Regions from separate parts of the Vibrio sp. 2433-A1 genome, predicted to be linked through region 1. Evidence: predicted binding sites of a transcription regulator. Region 1 holds the regulator's gene; each other region holds the start of a gene.
The links. The regulator PurR, encoded in region 1, represses purine synthesis genes. The targets are predictions, from matches to a motif close to TNANGNAAACGTTTNCNTNA.
Positions count from the first base shown of each region.

Region 2: a site for PurR is predicted at 1,106-1,125, ahead of ACU01J_RS06465 (inosine/guanosine kinase). Genes of this name have one in related genera too.
Region 3: a site for PurR is predicted at 1,386-1,405, ahead of ACU01J_RS01530 (uracil-xanthine permease family protein). Genes of this name have one in related genera too.

Region 1 covers NZ_JBRESC010000005.1:187,918-190,122, reverse strand. The annotation lists gene ACU01J_RS07365 (TfoX/Sxy family DNA transformation protein) at 1-283, opposite strand, end outside; cyclic di-GMP riboswitch class I at 418-505, opposite strand; gene purR (HTH-type transcriptional repressor PurR) at 650-1,657, opposite strand; gene torD (molecular chaperone TorD) at 1,869-2,205, opposite strand, start outside.
Region 2 covers NZ_JBRESC010000005.1:3,978-6,182, reverse strand. The annotation lists gene mnmA (tRNA 2-thiouridine(34) synthase MnmA) at 1-573, opposite strand, end outside; gene ACU01J_RS06470 (hypothetical protein) at 747-1,016, shown strand; gene ACU01J_RS06465 (inosine/guanosine kinase) at 1,216-2,205, shown strand, end outside.
Region 3 covers NZ_JBRESC010000001.1:342,418-344,622, reverse strand. The annotation lists gene ACU01J_RS01530 (uracil-xanthine permease family protein) at 59-1,303, opposite strand; gene ACU01J_RS01525 (DUF2066 domain-containing protein) at 1,567-2,205, shown strand, end outside.

The DNA.
Region 1 (2,205 bases):
TCTCAAGCGTATTATCCTTATTCTTAAACCAATCATCGCTTAGAGCAAAGTATTTGGTGACGACAGGAAAGCCGCGCTTTTTGTAAACGTAAGGTTCTAAGCTAAGAGATTTAAATTGCTTTGCAAGTACGTCGTCTGCCCTAACGTGCAACTTATCATTGACGACTAATGCAAACATAGTGTCGTCGGCAAAAATACCGAAGCCACCAAACATTGAGCGGGACTTGATTAAGCCTAACGGCTCAAATAGTCGCATTGAGTCTTTTAGTATTGGTTTATCCATGCTGTGTATTCTCGGTGTATATGTATACGCCACCAATTCAGGTCCGAGAGAGTAGCAAAATTATGCAGGCTTGTTGTCAGTCTAGTGTCATACGATTGCTAGCAATTACAATATGACATGTGTGCATATTTACCATCGGCAACCCCGCTACCAAACAATTAACTTGTTGAAGGCCGGAGGCTTTGCGTCCCATCCTTTCGAAATGGTTTGCCCTGTTCGTGGCATAATCGAACAACAATAAGGATAAATGGATTTTGGGCTGGGCATCACATTTGAATGGGATAAGTGTGATCTTGGTTCAGTAAATAGGTTTGGTTCATACACTTAGCCAATGAAAGCAACCCAGCTAAGTGTATGTCAAATAAGTTATTTCTTAATATTTTGTACGGTATTTCGCTCAACGATCTCTGGGTGCATTTCAAAGATACGCTTTTCGTGCTCTTTGTCTTTAATGCGCTCTAGTAGAATCTCGAATGCGTTTTTACCTACACGGCGTTTTGGCTGGTGAACCGTGGTCAATGGTGGTGAGAAGTACTCCGCAAGCTCGATATTGTCGTAACCAATTACCGACATATCTTCTGGAATGCGAATGCCTTTCTGCTGTAGGCGACTCATTAGCCCTAGAGCCATAGTGTCATTGAAACAGAAGATTGCGCTTGGCTTATTGTCCATTGCTGCGATCTGGTCTGCAGCTAGAACTGCAGTATCACACTCGAAGTTACCTTCTAAAATCCAATCTTCTTTGACTGGAAGGTTTGCTTCGTTCATCGCACGTTTAAAGCCACGAATACGTTCCTGACACGCTGCTTTCTCAAAGTGTCCGCTTAGGCAGGCAATATCGGTATGACCACGGTCAATTAGGTATTTAGTTGCTAAATAGCCACCTTCTTCCGAGTTATCGATGATCTTATCGGCTTGAGAGCTCTCTGGCCCCCAATCCATAACCACTTTCGGGATGTCTTTGTGGCGATCTAGCATTTCGCTCAGTTCTTCAGTTAAGTCTGAACACATGACCAAAATACCGTCTACGCGCTTTTCAGCTAGCATGCGAATGTAGTCGCGTTGCTTCTCATAAATACCGCCCGTATTACATAAGATCAGCGTATAGCCTTGGCGGTAACAGTAACTCTCTACACCATCAATGACCTCAGAGAAGAAAAGGTTTGTGGACTGAGTCACCAGCATACCAATCGTGCGCGTGGTATTACACTTTAGGCTACGTGCAACCGCACTTGGTGCGTAGTTTAGTTCTGTTACTGCTTCCATTACTTTTTCTTGCGTAGCTTCAGCAACAAAGCGCGTTTTATTGATTACATGTGACACAGTTGTCGTTGATACACCAGCTAGGCGAGCAACGTCTTTTATAGTGGCCATAAGGTTCTGTCCTGTCGATGACTGCCGCGGAATTATATTCAGTTTAGAATACCTAAGCAGAAAGTATCAGAAACACAAAAACCGCTCTATTTAGCGGTTTGTATTTGATTCGTTTGTTTTTATCGTTTGCGGTCACAATTTTAGACCGCAAAACTCTTAAGAGCAAACAAAAAAACACGAAAGCAACCTGCCGGAGGTCACAATGTTGTCTTTATTCGCCTAACAGATAGCTGCGATCTAAAGCAAGGAAGGCAGTAGCGAATGCGCTGATTGCCGAGTAGAAACCGAACTCATCAAACTTCTGACACTTTTCTGAGAACTGTGGCGTCCAGCTTAGCAGGTGTTGACGAATGAACTGTTCCTGAACAGCAAAAGCTTCTTCAATCTTAGCTTCGTCTTCTGCGTCATTTGAGCGGATGATCAAGTTACCTAAGAAATCGAGTTCAATCGCAATGTGATCTGCAGGTTCATTCAGGTTTTTGTCTACCTCAACACTATGCTCAGCCATCAACTCTTCCATCTCTTTGGCTGGTGTATCATTTAATAGA
Region 2 (2,205 bases), 180 kb from region 1:
ACGTACTTCAGGCTTCTCCAGTTCACCGACAGGGAATAGGCTGCGTGCCACCTGCTCACTGCTTAGTGTGTACAGGAAGTAACTTTGGTCTTTGTTGCCATCAAGGCCGCGCAGCATCTTCGGCTTTTCACCCGCTGCTTGCTCTTCTGCTGTAGGGAAGGTGCGACGAACATAGTGGCCCATCGCGATATAGTCAGCGTCAAGAACTTCGTCGGCAAACTCTAAGAATGCTTTGAATTTGATCTCTTTGTTGCACAGAATATCGGGGTTAGGTGTACGGCCTGCTTTGTATTCCGCAAGGAAGTACTCAAATACGTTATCCCAGTATTCTGCAGCGAAGTTAATGGTATGGAGATGAATGCCTAGCTTGTCACACACGGCTTGCGCATCGGCAAGATCTTCTGCTGCTGTACAGTACTCTTCATTGTCATCTTCTTCCCAGTTCTTCATGAACAGGCCTTCTACTTGGTAGCCCTGTTGTTTGAGAAGGTAAGCAGAAACCGATGAATCAACACCGCCGGACATGCCAACGATGACTTTCTTTTGACTGTTATCAGTACAGTTGTCAGACATTACTAAACACCACTTAAATTAACTGGACGCAGATTTTATCAGAAAGCGTAGCAGTGGGACAGATCCGAGACGGAAATCACACTTGCAATTTTTACTATATCTGCGGTTTTACAAGTATAGAGTGCCTATATATGGCATAGTAAGCGGAATTCAAGTCACTACGAGAAAATAATATGACTGATGAAAATCAGATGATGGGTGAAGAGCAGTTAGTTGAAGTGATCGAAAACCAACTTGCTGACGGTAATCCAATGAAAACCAAAGAAACACTAATGCGCCTGATGATGACCGGCACGCCACGTGAAGATGCAGTAGCGATGATGGCTTGCGCAGTTGCGATTGAAATCTTTGATGTGATGAAAAATGACAGTGAGTTTGATTTAAAACGTTATTCTGAAAATTTAGATTCGTTACCAGACCTTAGCTTTATGGAAGGCGAGTAACCCTTAATTCGTGGGTGAGCAATTGGACTCTCTCACGAATATTTTCTCTTCTTATTTATTACACCTTAAATCGCTAGCAAAATTATTAGCTTTGCAAACGTTTGCTATACTTGCGCTTATTGCCGCACCCACATCCGCAAGGTAGAATCCGGCTTCTTTTCATCCCTTATTCAGAATCCTTTACGGCAGAAAAACAGTTATGAAATTTCCTGGTCAACGTAAATCTAAGCATTATTTTCCGGTTCATGCCCGCGATCCGCTTGTAAGCCAGTCGCAAGAAAGCAAAAAAATGTCACGTACGCATATTATCGGTATTGATCAAACTCTGGTTGATATTGAAGCGAAAGTAAGCAGTGAACTGATCGAAAAATACAATCTGAGTAAGGGACACTCTCTAGTCATTGACGACACAACAGCTGAAGCGCTTTACAACGAATTAAAAGAGAGTGCGTTGATCACCAATGAATACGCTGGTGGTACTATTGGTAATACACTTCATAACTACTCCGTGCTAGCTGATGATCGCTCAACACTGCTCGGTGTAATGAGCCAAGACATTAAAATTGGCAGCTATGGCTACCGCTACCTATGTAACACTTCTAGCCGTATGGATCTCAACCACCTTCAAGGTGTCGAAGGGGCGATTGGTCGTTGTTTTGCGCTGATTACTGAAGATGGCGAGCGTACTTTTGCAATCAGTGAAGGTCAGATGAACCAACTGAAGCCAGAAAGTATTCCAGAGAAAATCTTCAAAAATGCATCAGCGTTGGTGCTAACTGCGTATTTGGTTCGTTGCAAAGAAGGCGACCCAATGCCGGAAGCAACAATGAAAGCGATTGAGTACGCAAAAAAACATGATGTACCAGTTGTACTGACTTTAGGTACAAAATTCGTGATTCAAGACGATCCTAAATTCTGGCAGGATTTCTTGCGCGATCACGTTTCTGTTGTTGCGATGAATGAAGATGAAGCGGAAGCACTGACAGGTGAGTCAGAGCCATTGGCGGCTTCAGATAAGGCGCTAGAGTGGGTTGACCTTGTGCTTTGTACAGCCGGCCCTGTAGGTCTGTTCATGGCAGGTTACACTGAAGAGTCTGCGAAACGTGAAACCTCTCTGCCACTATTACCGGGTAGCATTGCAGAGTTTAACCGTTACGAATTCAGTCGCCCTGCGTCGAAAGAGCTGTGT
Region 3 (2,205 bases), on a different contig from region 1:
AAAAAGGGTTGGCACTAAGTAACAACCCTCTAGAATTATGTTTTATTTGGAATCGAACCTACTTGGTTTCTTCTTCCATCTGCGCATTATCTACGACATGGTTCTCACCTAAATCTCTTGGCAGGATTAGGTTAAGCAGAATTGCTACGATACCACATAGACTCACACCTTGAAGGCTGAACTCGCCAACACCGAAAGCCATGCCACCGATACCAAATACTAGTGTGATAGCGACGATAACAAGGTTACGTGACTTATGTAGGTCAACGTTGTTCTTGATTAAGGTGTTCAAACCAACCGTTGCAATTGAACCAAACAGCAGAATCATGATACCGCCCATAACAGGCATTGGGATGGTTTGCAGTACTGCGCCAAGTTTACCAACCAGTGCTAATACGATGGCAGAAACCGCAGCCCAAGTCATGATCACAGGGTTAAATGCTTTAGTCAGCATAACCGCACCAGTTACTTCTGAGTAAGTCGTATTTGGCGGTGCACCTACCATAGATGCCGCAATGGTTGCCACCCCGTCACCAGTGATGGTGCGGTGTAGGCCCGGCTTCTTAATGTAGTTCTTACCTGTTACGTTTGAAATTGCAAGCATATCGCCGACGTGCTCAACCGCTGGTGCAATCGCAACTGGGATCATAAACAGGATAGCGTTGATGTTGAATTCAGGGAAAGTAAAGTTTGGCAGTGCAAACCAAGCTGCTTGCTGTACAGGTGTGAAGTCTACAATACCGTAGCCAAGGCTTAGGCAGTAACCAACAACGATACCACCTAGAATCGGTGTCAGCTTTAAGAAGCCTTTAGCAAAGACACTTAGAACAATCGTTGTCAGCAATGAAGCAATTGAAATGATTAAAGATGCATTTGCATCAATGACTTGCGCCCCATCAACTTTACCTAGAGCCATGTTCACAGCAACAGGTGCAAGGCCTAAACCAATGACCATAATCACAGGGCCAACCACGACAGGTGGCAGCAGTCTGTGAATGATTTCCACGCCACGTACTTTAATTAGTGCGCCCATTGCAACGTAGACAAAGCCTGCTGCCATTAGACCACCCATTGTGGCAGGAACGCCCCATGTTTGTACGCCATAAAGAATCGGGGCAATAAATGCGAAAGAAGATGCTAGGAAAATTGGTACGCTGCGACGGGTTACAAGTTGAAAAAGAAGGGTTCCGACGCCAGCACCAAATAAAGCAACGCTTGGGTCTAATCCGGTGAGTAGAGGCACCAACACCAATGCACCGAATGCGACAAATAGCATTTGTGCACCTTGAATGGCATTTTTCATATTGTTATTCCTTTATATGGCTGGATGAAAACAGACTTTGCTAATCTGCTTGGCAAAAATAAAATTCGCGGGATTTTATCATTGTGCCAAACGTTTGCAATTCGAACTGGATCAAATATTTGGCGATTAATTGATTGAATGGCTCAATGAGTTGTCGTGGGAGGGCTAGATTTTTGAAGCGACAGTAGTCCTTTAGTTGCCCCGTTAGCGATAGTTGCTTATCATCAGTCTTTAATGAGTAGTAAATCGATGTTAGGAAAAGTATGCGCCATTTAGCTTTGTTGGTTTTAGGGCTGGTTACATTACCTGCTATGGCTTTGACCAATGTAGATTTGTACCGTTCAGAAGTTGTGCTTGATCAAGAGGCTAAAAATGCCGATTCAGATGCACGAATCGAAGGTATGAAAGAAGTGATTGTTCGAGCTTCAGGTGACCGTGATGCAGTAGCTAATGAAGTGGTCAAAAAAGCGTTAAGACAAAACAGTCAGTACCTGAGCCAGATCAGTTATGGCCAGTTGAATGGAGAGCAAACGTTGCGAATGGGCTTTAGTGCACAGCATATTCGTTCTCTTCTGAGCCAAGCTCAGTTACCAGTTTGGCCTGCTTCTCGTGCAAACATTCTTGTTTGGTTGGTTGAAGAAAAAACGGACCGAAATATTATCTGGGAACATTCATCTTCGGCAGTGCTTGAACAGCTTAAAAGACAGGCTGATAAGCGCGGGCTTCCGTTGACTGTGCCAGTGGGCGATTTTGATGATATTACCGGCGTTGCGGTTTCCGATCTATGGGGTGGTTTCATCCAACCAGTAGGCGCTGCAAGTCAGCGTTACCCTGTTGATGCGGTACTGGTAGTAAAAGCGCAAGGTAATTCACTGCGTTGGACGCTTTACGATCAAAAACCA